DNA from 2 places in the Paenibacillus sp. RS8 genome. Region 2 is predicted to be linked to the other one. Evidence: a T-box and tRNA genes for the amino acid it is inferred to sense, from the RefSeq annotation. Region 2 holds a T-box; the other holds one or more tRNA genes.
The links. The T-box of region 2 lies ahead of ileS (isoleucine--tRNA ligase). A T-box ahead of a tRNA ligase gene usually reads a tRNA of that ligase, here a tRNA-Ile.
Positions count from the first base shown of each region.

Region 1: it encodes a tRNA-Ile, which carries the amino acid that the T-box ahead of ileS (isoleucine--tRNA ligase) is inferred to sense. The anticodon was not compared.

Region 1 is NZ_CP168131.1:2,510,366-2,519,895, reverse strand. It holds gene glgP (alpha-glucan family phosphorylase) at 1-716, shown strand, start outside; gene katA (catalase KatA) at 971-2,425, shown strand; gene ACDZ28_RS12615 (sporulation protein Cse60) at 2,617-2,811, opposite strand; gene ACDZ28_RS12610 (GreA/GreB family elongation factor) at 3,209-3,664, shown strand; gene ACDZ28_RS12605 (YdeI/OmpD-associated family protein) at 3,767-4,231, opposite strand; tRNA gene ACDZ28_RS12600 (tRNA-Gly) at 4,334-4,404, opposite strand; tRNA gene ACDZ28_RS12595 (tRNA-Pro) at 4,417-4,490, opposite strand; tRNA gene ACDZ28_RS12590 (tRNA-Arg) at 4,521-4,597, opposite strand; tRNA gene ACDZ28_RS12585 (tRNA-Gly) at 4,606-4,680, opposite strand; tRNA gene ACDZ28_RS12580 (tRNA-Leu) at 4,687-4,770, opposite strand; tRNA gene ACDZ28_RS12575 (tRNA-Lys) at 4,786-4,861, opposite strand; tRNA gene ACDZ28_RS12570 (tRNA-Gln) at 4,869-4,943, opposite strand; tRNA gene ACDZ28_RS12565 (tRNA-Asp) at 4,960-5,037, opposite strand; tRNA gene ACDZ28_RS12560 (tRNA-Met) at 5,063-5,139, opposite strand; tRNA gene ACDZ28_RS12555 (tRNA-Val) at 5,157-5,232, opposite strand; tRNA gene ACDZ28_RS12550 (tRNA-Glu) at 5,239-5,310, opposite strand; tRNA gene ACDZ28_RS12545 (tRNA-Ser) at 5,441-5,533, opposite strand; tRNA gene ACDZ28_RS12540 (tRNA-Asn) at 5,539-5,614, opposite strand; tRNA gene ACDZ28_RS12535 (tRNA-Ile) at 5,618-5,694, opposite strand; rRNA gene rrf (5S ribosomal RNA) at 5,752-5,868, opposite strand; rRNA gene ACDZ28_RS12525 (23S ribosomal RNA) at 5,941-8,869, opposite strand; rRNA gene ACDZ28_RS12520 (16S ribosomal RNA) at 9,129-9,530, opposite strand, start outside.
Region 2 is NZ_CP168131.1:6,782,070-6,791,599, reverse strand. It holds gene pgeF (peptidoglycan editing factor PgeF) at 1-15, shown strand, start outside; gene ACDZ28_RS31840 (YggS family pyridoxal phosphate-dependent enzyme) at 19-705, shown strand; gene ACDZ28_RS31835 (cell division protein SepF) at 717-1,157, shown strand; gene ACDZ28_RS31830 (YggT family protein) at 1,192-1,431, shown strand; gene ACDZ28_RS31825 (RNA-binding protein) at 1,441-2,223, shown strand; gene ACDZ28_RS31820 (DivIVA domain-containing protein) at 2,453-2,965, shown strand; T-box leader at 3,206-3,480, shown strand; gene ileS (isoleucine--tRNA ligase) at 3,852-6,944, shown strand; gene ACDZ28_RS31810 (DUF5665 domain-containing protein) at 7,201-7,572, shown strand; gene ACDZ28_RS31805 (TraR/DksA C4-type zinc finger protein) at 7,999-8,724, opposite strand; gene lspA (signal peptidase II) at 8,971-9,483, shown strand; gene ACDZ28_RS31795 (RluA family pseudouridine synthase) at 9,476-9,530, shown strand, end outside.

The sequences.
Region 1 (9,530 bases), 2.8 Mb from region 2:
ATGAAGAAAATGGCGATCTATGGGCAGTACATCAAGAAATTAAGAGTGAACTGATTGATTTTATCAAAGAACGGTCCGGCATTAGTCTAAATGCTGACAATCTACTCATTGGCTTCTCACGCAGAGCTGCTCCTTATAAACGTAGTGACCTGATTTTCTCGCAGCCGGAAATTATTGAGCCTTATCTGGAGTCTGGAAAAATACAAATCGTCTTCTCTGGCAAAGCCCATCCGCTCGATGATAACGGCAAAAAAATTGTCAGCAATCTAGTGGCGATGATGAAAAAATATCCAAAAAGTGTTGTCTTCTTGGAGAACTACGATATGACTATCGGAGCACAGCTGACTCGCGGTTCTGATATTTGGCTGAACAATCCGCGTAGACCACTGGAAGCAAGCGGAACCTCCGGGATGAAGGCAGCTATGAACGGCGTATTGAACTGTTCCATACTAGATGGCTGGTGGCCGGAAGCCTGTATAGATGGCGAGAATGGCTGGCAGATTGGAGACGGCTTTGAGACAACCGACTTCGAGGTTCTGGATAAGCATGATAGTGATGCGTTATACGACACCTTATTAAATCGTGTACTCCCTACCTATTACGAGAATCAGGACAAGTGGGTACAAATGATGAAGAAGAGTATTGAAACGACTCGTACCGAATTTGCCACCAAACGAATGCTAGATGAATATTACAACAGAATGTATATTAAATAATAAGTGTAGAAAACGGATATCTTTCTTTCAAAAAAGTACAGCGTACCCCTCCAGCGATGGTAGAGGTACGCTGTTTCTTTTTTAATTCTGGTTAGCAATTAATCACTAGATCTATCATATACTTCTGAATGTGACGGCGATTACCACATACTGTAATGTGCCAATTATTCAAAAAGTATTGCATTTTCTCCAAAAAACATTAATATAGAACTTATACTAAATCTAAAATCAAATCTTACGAGGTGATTCTATTAATGAGCTCCAATAATAATCTTACAACCAGCTGGGGTGCTCCAGTAGGCGACAATCAAAACTCAATGACAGCCGGTGATCGCGGTCCTACTTTGCTGCAAGATGTTCATCTGCTTGAGAAATTAGCCCACTTTAACAGAGAACGTGTTCCTGAACGCGTCGTTCATGCTAAAGGCGCTGGCGCTCATGGGTACTTTGAGGTCACTCAAGATTTGACCCAATATACAAAAGCAAATTTCTTGTCTGAGGTAGGCAAGCGTACACCTCTGTTCATCCGTTTCTCAACGGTAGCTGGTGAGCTAGGTTCTGCTGATACTGTACGGGACCCTCGTGGTTTTGCTGTGAAATTCTATACCGAAGAAGGAAACTATGATCTCGTAGGTAACAATACACCTGTATTCTTCGTTCGTGATGCAATCAAGTTCCCTGATTTTATTCATACACAGAAGCGTGATCCACAGACACACCTAAAGAACCCTAATGCGGTTTGGGACTTCTGGTCTTTATCACCGGAATCTCTACATCAGGTTACGATTTTGATGTCAGATCGCGGAATTCCAGCTACGCTGAGACATATGCACGGGTTCGGAAGCCACACCTTCAAGTGGGTAAATGCCGAAGGCAATGCCGTCTGGGTGAAATATCACTTCAAAACAGAACAAGGGATTAAGAATCTTGATCCAGAACTTGCTACCAAAATCGCTGGGGAGAACCCAGATTATCATACAGAGGACTTGTTCAATGCTATTGATAAAGGAGATTTCCCTGCGTGGAAGCTCTACGTACAGATTATGCCGATCGAAGATGCAAAGACTTACCGCTTTGATCCATTTGATGTTACCAAAGTATGGTCACAAAAGGATTATCCATTAATTGAGGTTGGCCGCATGGTATTGGATCGCAATCCAGAGAACTACTTCGCGGAAGTAGAGCAAGTTACATTCTCTCCTGGCTCTTTCGTCCCTGGTATTGAAGCTTCTCCTGATAAATTGCTGCAGGGTCGACTTTTTGCTTACGGCGATGCTCACCGTCACCGTGTAGGACCTAACCATAACAGCCTGCCTATCAACCGTCCAAAGGTAGAAGTGAAGAACTATCAACGTGACGGCGGTATGGCACTCGGCAACAATGGCGGATCCGGTGCTTATTACGAGCCTAACAGCTTAGGTGGACCTAAAGAGGCACCACAGTACAAAACATCACCGTTCGAAGTATCTGGAAATGCCGACAGTGTCTCTTATAATAGTGATGATCATTACACACAACCTGGTGACTTGTATCGCCTGATGAGTGAAGAAGAACGTACCCGTCTTGTTCAAAATATCGTAGGCGCTATGACACCCGTTGAAAGTAACGATATTAAACTTCGTCAAATTGTACATTTTTATAAAGCTGATCCAGAATTGGGGCAGCGTGTCGCATCCGGTTTAGGATTATCTGTCCCAGACGGAGTGTAAGACTGTAAATGCACTTATACAAACAAAGAGGACCTTTACCCGTAATGGGAAAGGTCCTCTTTGTTTGTAAGAAAAGTTATCGATTTAAGTATTCCAATTTAGGGGCTAATTAGCTAAACATATAATACATAAGAACGATCACGATGCACAGCGTGGAGACAACCGATAAGCATGAAAAAAACGTATTCCAATTATTGCCTTTCATTTGTCTTATACACGACCAGTATTGTGCTTCTTTGATGCTCTGCCCCATCACGTGAAGATTTAACTATCGAACCGTAACAAATATTCACAATCTGTTCCTCCCGCAGCCCTGCCAAGAACTCATTTGCCTTATTCTCAGCATACGAATTATCCGCATCTACAAACTCTTTTACTTGAATCATCCTGATCTCTCCTTTGATAAATTTATTAGTTAATTTTTATGTCTAGATTCTATAGGTAAACTCAACGAAATGTACATGGCGCGTATCACTCCCCTGGTAACATTAATGTAAAAACATCATCGAAATATAGTATAGGCATTCCGCAGTTTTCTACGAAATGCCTATAACATCAGCCTATCATAGCACCCAAATATGTAATAGTCAAACGTTTTAAATACAATATTTAGTAAGAATTAATTGCCTTTACAAAATGGATTGGATTTACATATAGAAGCTGTTATACTGATCAGAAGGTTCCCTCTAGGGGACCTCTATTTGTATAGGAGGGATTTTAATATGGCAACGCGTCATAACAAATTTGCAAAGAATGTGCTACTTAGAGGGGGTGAAATCTACTATGAACCATAGTCTAATTTATGAAGGCTCAAGGACACAATTGGTCCAGCAGCTTATATATTTTGATGAGGAAAAAATCGCATTTCTAAATCAATATTTCCCGGAACGAAGTAAACAAAGAAGCCATGCTGAAACGTTGCTGTCCCGTTATTGCTCCGAGCTGGAACAATTACTATCCCGTTTTAATGGAGAAGAATTGAACTCACTCGTATTGATTGGAAGTCAGCTTCAGCTTCGTTACTTAGACGACAATACTACAGATACCTACACCATCGTATTTCCAAACCAGGCTGAACCCAATGATAACAAGATTTCAATGTTCTCGCCTATTGGCATGCAGCTACTGTTAGCTCAGATCGGTAGCACATGCCAGTTAGCCATACCTTCAGGTGAACTGTCGGTAATGATCGAAAGTATTAAGTTTGTGAATTGTGGTGAGGTAGCCGTTCTTATTTAAGCCAACCCACGCATATCCACCAACGTAAACAGCGTCCTCTTCCTTATGACGGGAAAGGGACGCTGTTCTTATGTTCATACCTTGCATCGATTATTCGTATTTTTATTTTAGCCTCAATCCATCTGCGAGCTTGCTAACTGATTTCTCGATACGAGATGCTCTGGTTTCAGGTCTTTTCGCCGCTTCGATCCAAGATACATATTCCTTCTGATAAGAATAAGCCAGACCGTTGTAATAAGCTTCTGCCTGCTCATGGCTACTCAGCGCATCAAGGAAATCCTCTGGAGCTTCTACCTCTCGTAATTGATGATCCTGCTCCATCGTCACACGCACAATATCACCAGGTTGAGCTTTGGCTAGATCCCGTAGTTCTTTCTTTACCACCATAAAATACTTTCCGTTTCCATGGGGCATAAGCGTTCCTCTATAGGGGATTCCATTTACAGTTCCTTTTACCTGTACCCTGGACTTTGTTTCAAATATTTGTTCGGCATCAAAAGGGACGTTAAGATAAGTCCAGCTCCCACTTGCATCAGGTCGCACTAATTTAGCTTCGAATTCAAACATAGCTACCTCCTCAACTAAAAGCCCTAAGTTCTATTGTATCCATATGAATGTAACTATACAAAAAAACACCTGCCTATAATAGACAGGTGTTTCTTAATTATAAGCGGGTGATGGGAATCGAACCCACGCTATCAGCTTGGAAGGCTGAAGTTCTACCATTGAACTACACCCGCAAAGGTATAAAATCGGGATGACACGATTTGAACATGCGACCCCCTGGTCCCAAACCAGGTGCTCTACCAAGCTGAGCTACATCCCGTCAAAACATGTAATGACTTATTAATAAAAATGGCGCGCCCTGAGAGATTCGAACTCCCGGCCTTTTGATTCGTAGTCAAACGCTCTATCCAGCTGAGCTAAGGGCGCAAAAATTATGGAGCGGAAGACGGGAATCGAACCCGCGACCCTCGCCTTGGCAAGGCGATGCTCTACCGCTGAGCCACTTCCGCAAAATATGGTGCGCGTGAAGGGACTTGAACCCCCACGTCGTGAAACGCCAGATCCTAAGTCTGGTGCGTCTGCCATTCCGCCACACGCGCACACTTTAAAAATAATGGTGAGCCATGAAGGACTCGAACCTTCGACACCCTGATTAAAAGTCAGGTGCTCTACCAACTGAGCTAATGGCTCTCATAAATGGCTGGGGATATAGGATTTGAACCTATGCATGACGGAGTCAAAGTCCGTTGCCTTACCGCTTGGCTAATCCCCAACAATAATTAACTAAATGGCGGAACCGACGAGATTCGAACTCGCGATCTCCTGCGTGACAGGCAGGCATGTTAGGCCAACTACACCACGGTTCCACAGACATAATGCATAAATGTAAATTGGTTGCGGGGGCAGGATTTGAACCTGCGGCCTTCGGGTTATGAGCCCGACGAGCTACCGGGCTGCTCCACCCCGCGTCGTTCTTAAATGAATATGGTGGAGGCTGAGGGGATCGAACCCCCGACCCTCTGCTTGTAAGGCAGATGCTCTCCCAGCTGAGCTAAGCCTCCATGTTATGACCCGTATGGGATTCGAACCCATGTTACCTCCGTGAAAGGGAGGTGTCTTAACCCCTTGACCAACGGGCCATGCTAATAAACTTTATGGCGGAGAGAGAGGGATACTCTCACTACTATCGAGATTGCGAAGCATTCCTAACGAAGCTTATGCTTCAACGAACCACCAAGGCTTCTCATCCCTAACAGGGAAGTAAATTCATGGCGGAGAGAGAGGGATTCGAACCCTCGAGACGCTTGTGGCGCCTACACGATTTCCAATCGTGCTCCTTCGGCCAAACTCGGACACCTCTCCATAAATGGCTCCCCGAACAGGACTCGAACCTGTGACAACTCGATTAACAGTCGAGTGCTCTACCAACTGAGCTATCAGGGAATATGGTGGGCCTTAGTGGACTCGAACCACCGACCTCACCCTTATCAGGGGTGCGCTCTAACCAGCTGAGCTAAAGGCCCTTTTAAGACATACGAATATTAAGGGCAAAAAAAATACCACGGGTAATGTGGTTGTCCGCTTGGCGGCGTCCTACTCTCCCAGGACCCTTCGGTCCAAGTACCATCGGCGCTGGAGGGCTTAACGGTCGTGTTCGGGATGGGTACGCGTGGAACCCCTCCGCTATCGCCACCAAACGGGCATTACAGCGTAATGCTCAGGCTTAATCGCCTGAAAACTGAATCCGAATTGAATTTGCATTTTAAGTATAGGATAAGCCCTCGACCGATTAGTATTGGTCAGCTCCATGCATTACTGCACTTCCACCTCCAACCTATCTACCTCGTCGTCTTCAAGGGGTCTTACTAATTGGGAAATCTCATCTTGAGGGGGGCTTCACGCTTAGATGCTTTCAGCGCTTATCCCGTCCGTACGTAGCTACCCAGCCATGCTCCTGGCGGAACAACTGGTGCACCAGCGGTACGTCCATCCCGGTCCTCTCGTACTAAGGACAGCTCCTCTCAAATTTCCTGCGCCCACGACAGATAGGGACCGAACTGTCTCACGACGTTCTGAACCCAGCTCGCGTACCGCTTTAATGGGCGAACAGCCCAACCCTTGGGACCTACTTCAGCCCCAGGATGCGATGAGCCGACATCGAGGTGCCAAACCTCCCCGTCGATGTGGACTCTTGGGGGAGATAAGCCTGTTATCCCCAGGGTAGCTTTTATCCGTTGAGCGATGGCCCTTCCATGCGGTACCACCGGATCACTAAGTCCGACTTTCGTCCCTGCTCGACTTGTAGGTCTCGCAGTCAAGCTCCCTTATGCCTTTGCACTCTTCGAATGATTTCCAACCATTCTGAGGGAACCTTGGAACGCCTCCGTTACTCTTTAGGAGGCGACCGCCCCAGTCAAACTGCCCGCCTGACACGGTCCCCGTACCCGATTAGGGCACTAGGTTAGAACCTAGATACGATCAGGGTGGTATCCCAACGGCGCCTCCACCGAAGCTTGCGCTCCGATTTCTACGGCTCCCACCTATCCTGTACAGATCGTACCCAAATTCAATATCAAGCTGCAGTAAAGCTCCATGGGGTCTTTCCGTCTTGTCGCGGGTAACCTGCATCTTCACAGGTATTAAAATTTCACCGGATCTCTCGTTGAGACAGCGCCCAAGTCGTTACGCCATTCGTGCGGGTCAGAATTTACCTGACAAGGAATTTCGCTACCTTAGGACCGTTATAGTTACGGCCGCCGTTTACTGGGGCTTCGGTTCATAGCTTCGGGTTACCCCTAACCACTCCCCTTAACCTTCCAGCACCGGGCAGGCGTCAGCCCGTATACTTCGCCTTGCGGCTTCGCACAGACCTGTGTTTTTGCTAAACAGTCGCTTGGGCCTTTTCACTGCGGCCCCCTCGTGCTATTCACACTACCGGGGCACCCCTTCTCCCGAAGTTACGGGGTCATTTTGCCGAGTTCCTTAACGAGAGTTCTTCCGCGCGCCTTAGAATTCTCTTCTCGCCTACCTGTGTCGGTTTGCGGTACGGGCACCTTCTCCTGGCTAGAGGCTTTTCTTGGCAGTGTGAGATCATGACCTTCGCTACTACAATTTTCGCTCCCCATCACAGCCCAGCCTTAATGATGTGCGGATTTTCCTACACATCAGCCTCACTGCTTAGACGGACATATCCATCAGTCCGCGTCACTACCCTCCTGCGTCACCCCATCGCTCATAGCGGATTACGGTGGTACAGTAATTTCAAACTGTTGTCCTTCGACTACGCCTTTCGGCCTCGCCTTAGGTCCCGACTTACCCTGAGCGGACGAGCCTTCCTCAGGAAACCTTGGGCTTTCGGCGGATCAGATTCTCACTGATCTTTTCGTTACTCATACCGGCATTCTCACTTGTATGCTGTCCAGCGCTCCTTACGGTACACCTTCAACCCACATACAACGCTCCCCTACCCCAGATACATACGTATCTAGCCATAGCTTCGGTGGTGTGTTTAGCCCCGTTACATTTTCGGCGCAGAGTCACTCGACCAGTGAGCTATTACGCACTCTTTCAATGGTGGCTGCTTCTAAGCCAACATCCTGGTTGTCTGTGCAACTCCACATCCTTTCCCACTTAACACACACTTGGGGACCTTAGCTGATGGTCTGGGCTGTTTCCCTTTTGACAATGGATCTTAGCACTCACTGTCTGACTCCCGGCAATAAGTATATGGCATTCGGAGTTTGACTGAGCTTGGTAATCCTTGCGGACCCCGCACCCAATCAGTGCTCTACCTCCACTACTCTTATACCGAGGCTAGCCCTAAAGCTATTTCGGGGAGAACCAGCTATCTCCGAGTTCGATTGGAATTTCTCCGCTACCCCCACCTCATCCCCGCACTTTTCAACGTGCGTGGGTTCGGGCCTCCAGTGCGTGTTACCGCACCTTCACCCTGGACAGGGGTAGATCACACGGTTTCGGGTCTACGTCCACATACTGAGTCGCCCTATTCAGACTCGCTTTCGCTGCGGCTCCGTCTTCTCGACTTAACCTTGCATGTTAAACGTAACTCGCCGGTTCATTCTACAAAAGGCACGCCATCACCCATAGATAGGGCTCTGACTTTTTGTAAGCACACGGTTTCAGGTTCTATTTCACTCCCCTTCCGGGGTGCTTTTCACCTTTCCCTCACGGTACTGTTTCACTATCGGTCGCCAGGTAGTATTTAGCCTTAGCAGATGGTCCTGCTGGATTCATACGGGGTTTCACGTGCCCCGCACTACTCGGGATCCGTCTCGGAGAGAACACAGTTTAGGTTACAGGGCTTTTACCTCTATCGCGGGCCTTTCCAGACCTCTTCACCTACCATATTCCTTTGTAACTCCATGTGAGACGTCCCACAACCCCTAAGAGCAAGCTCTTAGGTTTAGGCTGTTCCGCGTTCGCTCGCCGCTACTGACGGAATCACTATTGTTTTCTCTTCCTCAGGGTACTTAGATGTTTCAGTTCCCCTGGTCTGCCTCTACACACCCTATGTATTCAGATGTGAGTAACTGCGAATTACCACAGCTGGGTTTCCCCATTCGGACACCCCCGGATCAAAGCTTGCTTACAGCTCCCCGAGGCAGTTTCGTTGTTCGCCACGTCCTTCGTCGGCTCCTGGCGCCTAGGCATCCTCCGTGTGCTCTTATTAGCTTAACCTTGATTTTTCCGCAGGAAAATATCATACGATATCTCTTTTGGAATCATCTCACTAATAACATTTACTTGTTTGCACAAGTTGCTAAAAGATGTTCTAAAACGCAAATTCGTTTCGGTATCCAGTTTTCAAGGATCAAGTCTTACTGAGAGCTTAAACTCTCAAAACTGAGCAACGAGTGAGTAACAGGCCTAAACCTGAGATTGTGGAAGTTTAACTCCCGATTTGAATGTCTTCATTGCAGAAGACGATTCTCCATAGAAAGGAGGTGATCCAGCCGCACCTTCCGATACGGCTACCTTGTTACGACTTCACCCCAATCATCTACCCCACCTTCGGCGGCTGGCTCCCTTGCGGGTTACCCCACCGACTTCGGGTGTTGTAAACTCTCGTGGTGTGACGGGCGGTGTGTACAAGACCCGGGAACGTATTCACCGCGGCATGCTGATCCGCGATTACTAGCAATTCCGACTTCATGCAGGCGAGTTGCAGCCTGCAATCCGAACTGAGACCGGCTTTGATGGGATTGGCTCCACCTCGCGGCTTCGCTTCCCGTTGTACCGGCCATTGTAGTACGTGTGTAGCCCAGGTCATAAGGGGCATGATGATTTGACGTCATCCCCACCTTCCTCCGGTTTGTCACCGGCAGTCACTCTAGAGTGC
Region 2 (9,530 bases):
ATAAAGGAGAGTTGAAAGTTGGCTTTAACACTGCAGGAGAGAATTGCTGAGGTAGAGGAACGTGTAGCACGTGCCTGCGCGGCAAGCGGCCGGGATCGAAATGACGTCAAGGTAATCGCAGTGACGAAATATGTTTCTCTGGAAATGGTGTCCTCCGTACTTACGGCAGGCCTAGAGCATATTGCCGAGAGTCGCTGGCAGGATGCTGAGCATAAATGGAAGGTTTTAGGGGACCAAGGGACATGGCATTTTATCGGGCATTTGCAAACCAATAAGGTTAAAGACGTTATTGGCAAGTTTCAATATATACACTCTTTGGACCGGATATCCCTGGCACAAGAATTACACAAAAAGGCGATTGCCGCAGATCAAGAAGTGAATGTCTTTCTTCAAGTGAACATCTCTGGAGAAGATACGAAATTTGGTCTGTCGCCTGAGGCAGTACCTGGATTTTTACGTGAAATTGCTAGTCTCGACCGTGTAAAAGTAATTGGACTAATGACAATGGCGCCTTTAGAAGGTGATCCGGAGCTTACCCGTCCTGTATTTCGCGGACTTCGTGAGCTGCGCGATGAGCTCAATCAACTTGCTTTGACACCTGAGCCGATTACGGAGCTATCGATGGGAATGTCGAATGATTTTGAGGTAGCGATACAGGAAGGAGCTACCTGGGTACGCCTAGGTACGGTGTTAGTAGGCCATTAGGAGGGATCGTGATGAGCGTTATGAACCGATTTATGAGTTTTTTGGGCTTGCAGGAGGAAGAAGAAGTTGTGGAGCGGGAGCAAATCCACGAAGAGGATGAGTATGAGCCAGCCCCTGTCGAAACCCGCAAAAATCAAAGGGGCAACGTTGTCAGTATCCATTCGCAGAAGAATGTAAAAGTTGTACTTTATGAGCCACGTTCGTACGATGAGGCTCAGGAAATTGCGGACCATCTCCGTTCTCACCGGACGGTAGTGATCAATCTTCAGCGTGTTCGCAATGATCAAGCGATGAGAATTATTGACTTTTTAAGTGGAACTGTTTATGCCCTTGGGGGAGGAATCTCTAAAATTGGGGGCAATATATTTATGTGCACGCCAGATACCGTTGAAATTCAAGGTGCTATCACGGAAATCCTCGGTGACGATCCAGAATATAACAGAATGAGGTGAATGAGCTTTGCTCCAAATTGATTCGATTATTGATATGCTTTTCAATATTTATTTTTACATGATTATTTTCTATGTACTGATGTCGTGGTTGCCAAACGTTCGTGATAATTTTATTGGTGAACTGCTAAGCAAGCTTGTTGAACCGTATTTAACACCATTTCGTCGGTTTATTCCGCCACTCTTCGGTACGCTTGATATTTCCCCGATCATTGCACTACTCGTCTTGGAATTTGCGGCAGGTGGACTCAAATCCATTTTGCACTTAATTTTTTAGGCAGAAGTGATGAAGACGGAAGTTTACGGGCATTTTCATCCCGATGAAAGACAATTTGTGGACAAGGCTTGGGAATGGGTTACCCATGCCGGAGAATATCATGAGACGAAACTGACCGAATTTCTAGACCCGCGCCAAGGCTTTATTCTGCAAAGTCTCGTCAACCGCCATCCTGATGTAATTGTCAGATGGGAGGGGGGGCATGCAGAGGCAGAACGAAAGCGAGCGCTCGTTGCTCCCGATTATCGTGATCTGGATCAAGAGGATATGGAGCTGAAGGTTCTTGCGATAACCTCTGGTGAACAGAAGTTTCTGGCGCTTGAGCATGGGGATTACATGGGTGCTATTCTAGGGCTCGGAGTAAAACGCGGTAAAATCGGGGACATTCATGTTCTGGATGATGGCTGTCATGTGGTGGTAGCTGCAGATATTGCGGATTATCTAGCTATGAATTTAACTGGAGTACACCGGATACAGGTGAGTACGGAGGTATTGCCACTTTCTTCCTTGCGTAATAGTGAGGTGAAGCTGGAAATGATGGATTTGACTGTAGCGTCCCTACGATTGGATGGCATTGCCGCAGATGTAACACGGCTTAGCCGCAGCAAAATTCTTGCTCCCATCAAGGCTGGACGCGTTCGGGTAAATTGGAAAGTGGAGGAAGACCCTTCCTGCGGACTTAAAGATGGTGACATGGTATCTATTCAAGGATTCGGTCGTTTCAAGGTTTTAGAAGTCGGTAGTTTGACGAAAAAGGGCCGATACCGTGTTCGAATTGGTAAATTTGTGTGAATCCCTTGCAGGAATCCGGCTTTACTTGTCGAAATTGATTATTTCGAGGGAATCAAACATTTTTAAAGCAGGACGCCGATATTTTATAGAAGAGGCGAACCATGAATGGCAGTTGGATCGTCGATATATATCCTCTGCCTTTACTTGAAGTACAGTCTTTCTTCTTTGTCTGCTGCACAGGTATGGTTCAGAGACTTAGAAGGTCCGAAATTTCTAGGAGGTGCACAGCATGCCATTAACACCGCTCGATATACATAACAAGGAGTTCTCTCGGAGACTTCGCGGTTATGATGAGGACGAGGTCAACGAATTTCTGGATCAAGTAATTAAAGATTACGAAAGTGTTATCCGTGAGAACAAAGAGCTGCAGAATCAGCTTTTGTCCATTCAAGAGCGTTTGGATCATTTTGTGAACATTGAAGAGAGTTTATCGAAGACGATCTTAGTCGCTCAGGAAGCGGCAGATGATGTGAAGAACAACTCCAAGAAGGAATCGCAGCTTATTATCAAGGAAGCGGAAAAGAACGCAGATCGGATTATTAACGAAGCGTTATCCAAATCCCGTAAAGTTGCTATTGAGACTGAAGAGTTGCGCAAGCAAGCTTCAATCTATCGTACTCGTTTCCGGACATTGGTGGAAGCTCAGCTGGAGCTGTTGTCACAGGATGACTGGAATGCCTTGGAGAGTCGTGAGGCGAGCGAGAACGTAACTTTTAAGGATGATGTTCTACATCGTATCTAATCATTGTGATGAATGCTGATTTGGTTTGTGAGTAGGAAGGATTTTGGACTTTTATAATTTCAAACCAGAATTGGCTAAATAGAGGGGGTTATTCCCTCTATTTTTATTTTCCGTTAAAATCGATCATAATAAAGGATCTTCCGCCATCGCAGGTATGCTCCTATTTGCGGATTTGGCAAGCGGTTGTTGACATTTAGACTCAAAAAGTCTATAAATAGAACATATCTGTATAATGTTTATATGTATTCGATGACGGGACAAGTACGACAAGGTAACGTTCTCCAGAGAGTCGGCGATTGCTGAGAGCCGATTGTTCGAACCCTGCCGGAAGATCTTCCCCTAGAAGTTAAGCTGAAGCGTTGATCGTGCGTAAGCTTAGCCGTCTGCCGGACGTTACACCGGACCTGTGCATGAGATTTACGCGCGGGACTGAGATTGTGCTGAATACACTCCCCTTAAGGATGTGCTCATGCGCAGAATTAGGGTGGTATCGCGAGCGTCGTCTCGCCCCTTTGGGGGTGGGATGACGCTTATTTTGTTGTTCCGGGGCGGGCCATCCCCCTAAATCCCCCTTGCTAAGGGGGACCCCAAGGGCTGCCGCCCTCTGGACACCCGCAAAGTAAAGCCTCGTGCAAATGGGTACGGTGGTGGAAGCGAACGGACTCATGTGGCTGAAGGAGCGGCCCTTCTTAGGCTCCCCTGGCGGGTTCGCCTGCGGGGCCTTCACGGCAAAAGCGGTGAGCGACCAGCTGCGCAAGATCGCGAATTGGCCCCCCGAGCCCCTGCTGCCCTGCGGGATCGCGGCTCGGGTGCCAAGAACAAAAGCACGTGCGACCAGCTGTGCAAGGTCGCTCAGAGACTAAATCATGAAAGGATTGACCATCACATGCAAAAAGTAGATGTCAGAGAAAAAGCGCGGGCAAGAGATGTCCGCATACTGAAGAAATGGAGCGACGAAAATACGTTCCGCAAATCCATGGAGAACCGTGAAGGACGTCCGAACTATGTATTTTACGAAGGTCCTCCTACAGCGAACGGTGCACCGCATATCGGGCACGTGCTGGGCCGTGTAATCAAGGATTTCATCGGTCGTTACCAAACGATGAAAGGCTATCGTGTGGTACGTAAAGCGGGCTGGGATACACATGGTCTTCCAGTAGAGCTAGGCGTGCAAAAGAAGCTTGGGATCTCCGGTAAACAAGAGATCGAAGAATATGGTGTAGAGAAATTCATTCAGGAATGTAAAGACAGCGTCTTCGGCTACGAGAAGCAATGGCGCGAGTTTACAGAGGGTATCGGATACTGGACGGATTTAGATAATCCTTACGTAACCTTGGATAACACATATATCGAAAGCGTGTGGAACATCTTGGCTACGGTGCATGACAAAGGGTTGCTCTATCGCGGACACCGCGTTAGCCCTTACTGCCCAAGCTGCCAGACTACCCTAAGCTCCCACGAAGTAGCTCAAGGCTACAAAACCGTCAAGGATCTTAGTGCGACTGCAAAGTTCAAACTGGATGACAGTGGAGACTACGTACTAGCTTGGACGACTACACCTTGGACATTGCCAGCGCACATGGCTTTAGCCATGAACCCTGACATGGATTATGTACGTGTACAACAAGAAGATGGTGTGTACATCGTTGCTAAGAATTTGGTGGAAGAAGTAATGAAAGGCGAGCACACCGTCCTTTCGACACATAAAGGTTCCGAGTTTATCGGCAAAACTTACGCTCCTCCTTTCGGATACATCAAAGCAGAGAAAAGCAATGTCATCGTAGGTGCTTCCTTCGTTACAGATTCCAGCGGTACAGGGATCGTACACATGGCACCAGCGCATGGTGAAGATGACTACAAGACTTGCCGCGAGAACGGTATCAGCTTCGTAAACGTGGTTGATAATTCCGGTAAGTATACCGATGTAGTGTCTGATTTTGCCGGGCGCTTCGTAAAAGATTGCGATTTGGATATCGTTAAAGCTTTGTCTGAAAAAGGATTACTTTACGGTAAAGAAAAATACGAGCACAGCTATCCGTTCTGCTGGCGTTGTGATACACCGCTCTTGTATTACGCAACAGACAGCTGGTTCATCAACACTACAGCGATCAAGGATCAGCTCATTGCTAACAACAACAGCGTAAATTGGTACCCTGAGCATGTACGCGAAGGCCGTTTTGGTAAGTTCTTGGATGAACTGGTGGACTGGAATATCAGCCGTAATCGTTACTGGGGTACACCGCTTAATGTTTGGGTATGTCAAGAAACGGGCAAAGAGTTCGCTCCACACAGCATTGAAGAACTGAGAGCGATGGCAATTGGTGATGTGCCTGAGGATATCGAGCTGCATAAGCCTTTTGTAGATAAGATCAAGCTACGTAGTCCTTTCAGTGAAGGTGCAGAGATGGTTCGCACACCGGAAGTTATCGACGTTTGGTTTGACAGTGGTTCAATGCCTTTTGCCCAAAGCCACTATCCATTTGAGAACGAAGATAAGCTGAATGATCAGTATCCAGCGGATATGATCTGTGAAGGGATCGACCAGACCCGTGGATGGTTCTATAGCTTGCTAGCAGTATCTACCTTGTTTAAAGGTAAAGCACCATATAAAGCGGTAATCGCTACAGGCCATATCCTCGACGAGAACGGTCAAAAAATGTCCAAATCCAAAGGCAATGTTATTGATCCTTGGGAAATCATGAATGAATACGGAACGGATGCTTTCCGTTGGGCGATTCTGTCTGACAGTGCACCGTGGAACAACAAACGGTTCTCCCGTGGTCTTGTAGGGGAAACCAAATCTAAAGTTGTAGATACACTGGTGAATACACATGCGTTCTTGACGCTTTATGCAGGCATCGATGGTTACGATCCAGCCGATCATCCTTTTAAAGTATCCGAACATAAGCTGGACCGCTGGATTCTATCCCGTCTGAACAGCTTGATTCTTTTGGTAGATAAAGGACTTGCGGTAAATGACTTCGTAAACACGTCCAAAGCGATTGAGAACTTTGTGGATGAGCTCAGTAACTGGTATATCCGTCGTTCCCGTGACCGTTTCTGGGGGAGTGGTCTAGGTGAAGATAAGCTGGATGCTTATCGTACACTGACCCATGTGCTTTTGACGACAGCCTCTTTGATGGCTCCATTTACACCGATGTTGTCTGAAGATATCTTCACGAACCTTGGCGGCGGAGAAAGCGTGCATTTAGCAGATTATCCGGTTGCTGATGAGAACTTGATCGATAAAGAGCTGGAAGAGGATATGGAAAGTGCAAGACAGATCGTTGAGCTGGCGCGTAACGTGCGTAACGAAACAGGCATTAAGAATCGTCAACCACTGTCTGAACTGATCGTTTCGATGAACCGTGACTTCCATTTGTCTGAGTATGAAGAGATCATCAAAGAAGAGATCAACATCAAGAACATCGTGCTGGAGACTAGTGATAGCGGATTTGTGGATTTCACACTTAAGCTGAATCTTAAGGTTGCCGGTAAAAAATACGGTAAAAACGTTGGCTTCCTGCAAGGCTTCCTGAAAGCTCTGGATAGTGACTCTACCCGCAAAGCGGTACAAGATGGCTCAATCACGATTGCGTCGCCAGAGGGAGAAGAGCTTGTAATCACTTCCGAAGAGCTACTCGTTGAAAAACAAGCCAAAGCAGGTTTCGCCGCAGCTTCTGGATATGGAATTACGGTTGCGCTCAATACCGAAATCACGCCTGAGCTTGAACAAGAAGGCTGGGTTCGTGAGATCATTCGTGCGGTTCAAGACTACCGTAAACGTCTGGATCTGCCGATCGAGAAACGGATCGCACTCACGCTGAATGTAGACGATGAGCTTAAAGCAGCAGTTACAGCATTTGAGAATGTATTGCGAGACAATGTACTTGTGACTACGGTTGATTTTGGCGGAGAACACGCTTTTGAAACGGTAGATGTTGGTGGTAAATCTATCGGTATCCATATTGGAGCGTAAATCTGCATTACCTGTCCCAAAACAGCATATACTAGCGGCACAAGTGTAAACGGAGAACTTCTGTTTATGCGGGAAATATAGTCTTTATATTTCGCCCGCAAAAAATAACGAGCCTCGTGCTCAAGGAGATTCATTCTCTTTGACCGGGCTCGTTTACTTTGTGGGCGAGTATAGACGTATGAGAGGAGCTGTGGCTGTGGAGGATCAGAAGAACAGAATCTCCGTCAAGACATCCGGCAACAAGAACAGCCCAGACATGGGAGCGGAGAAAAAGGTTATTCCTGAGGCAAACCCTGAGCGTTTAACAGCAGATCATCGTAATCCGGAAGATATTCCACTGGAAGAAAAAATGAATACAATGTATCGATTAACCTTTGAATGGGCCCATATTTTAGAAAAATCACGAATTTATAAGTATACAGAGCTGCTATATTCACCTTGGAGTCTCATTTGGCGAAACATCTTATATGGAACGGCTCGTGGAGTTGGGATCGCGCTAGGCTTTACTTTTTTTGCGGCAACGATCATTTATGTCCTTCAGGGGCTTGGAGCCTTGAATCTACCGATCATCGGAGATTATATTGCGGATATTGTACGGATTGTACAGCGTCAGCTGGAATTCAAATAGCTTGTTAAGGCGAAGCCGTCTTTATTTGGGTTGTAGGAGAGATTAGAGTCCGTTCCATTTTCTTAGGTGGATTTACCCAACCTTGAGCTTCTATGTTTTTCCCCAGTCCTGACCTTTCCTTCTTTAATCTTTGGAGAGGGCTGCGCTGCTTATTTTCCTCGTGTATGATGCGTAAGCCTCTCATTAATAATAAATATCGTCGGTCATCTTCATGACTGAGTTGTTGTACATTTTTGAAATAATCGTGATTCACTACGGTACACTCCTTGTATGTCGATTTCATCATGCGTTAGATCAGTTTAACATCTGAATCTGAACATTTTCTTAACAAAATGACATAGAGCATAAAAAAACAAAAAAACAGCGGGCATTCCACAATAAAATTGGAACCGCACGCTGTTCATTTTTCTAGTAGGGATAATGCTTTTACTCTTCGCCTTCGAGTGGATCAAGCATGTAACTTCCCTCGCTACTATCCTTATAGCGTTCGTAGCTGCGTCCCGGTACTACAATTAAATGGTTCCCTGTAATATCGGTGGCGATAAAGTTCTCCCAAGGCTCTACACAGCCTTCCAGCTCATCCGCTTCAATCTCCATATCGTTATAAGAGTCAATATTGCTGCCCTCCGCCATAGCGGGGGAATCGGAGTTGCCATAGCTTTCTACTATCTGCCAGGCATCTTCACCGTCAAAGCCGTTTTGATCCTCTCGCTCATCGAGACTGGTACGCCCAAATGGAGGAGACAAAAATTCTTCTTCAATTGGCCGAGTAAAAGGTGCATTTTGACGTGGGGCGTGCTCCTTACAGTAAAGTGTAGAAGGAATGGCAGATAAACGCTCAAAAGGGATCGGTTTACCGCTAGCCTTACATATCCCGTAGGTGCCTTCATCCATTGCGGAGAGAGCAGCTTCGATATCATCCAGCTCATGCTCGTCCCGCTCAAGCAGTGAAATATCCATAGAGCGATTATACAAATCGGTGGCTGCGTCCCCCGGATGGTTGTCATTCTCGGAAAGTTCTCCGGTGCCATCTCGCATGGATTCCTGTAAGCCGTAATTTTCATTATTCTGAAGCCTTTGCTGAATAGTATCACGATCTTTTTCTAATCGGGCGCGTAGCTCTGAGAGCTGCTGTACTGTCAGGTGCGTCATGATGAGTAAGCTCCTTTCTGTACTTTTTTAAGAATCCTTCCGACTTACCGATTTGCACCGGATGGTTCTTTGTTAGGTTGACCTGAGAGGCGTTATTTTAGCGATGGAAAATAGTCCCCAAGATTAAGCACCCGAGAGGTGTCACGCAATAGACGATCTTCTAAGGGCTGTGCTACAATATACAAGTCTTATAACAGTATTCGTACCGCATTTGGCGGGAAAAATAAGAACGGAGTGACAACTTCTGTGGTGTACTATTTGATTGCTCTTATTGTATTTTTGGTGGATCAGGGAACGAAGTATCTCATTGCCACACGTCTGGAGATTGGGGAACAGATTTCGGTAATTGGTAATTTCTTCCTAATTACTTCACATCGTAATCGCGGGGCTGCTTTTGGGATTCTACAAGGTCAGCAATGGTTCTTCTTTTTAGTTACGGTTGTAGTGGTTGCAGGTATCGTTTGGTACTTGAACAAAACTAGACATTCGCGGAAGATGCTATCGGTTGCCCTTGGGCTTGTTCTGGGTGGGGCGATTGGTAACTTCCTAGACCGGATGATCAGTGGTGAGGTTGTCGATTTCCTTCTGTTTAATTTTGGAAGCTATAGCTTCCCGATTTTTAACGTTGCGGATTCATGTATCGTCATTGGGGTTGGGTTGATTCTTTTGGACTCCTTCCGCGATCTTAAGAATGGTGAAGAAATCACGGAAATCAAAGAAGTAAAAGAAGCAAAGGAAGTAAAAGAAGGGAATGAATGATTTGAGTAAAGACGTCAATCACCAAGCGGCATCTACGAGCGAAGAAG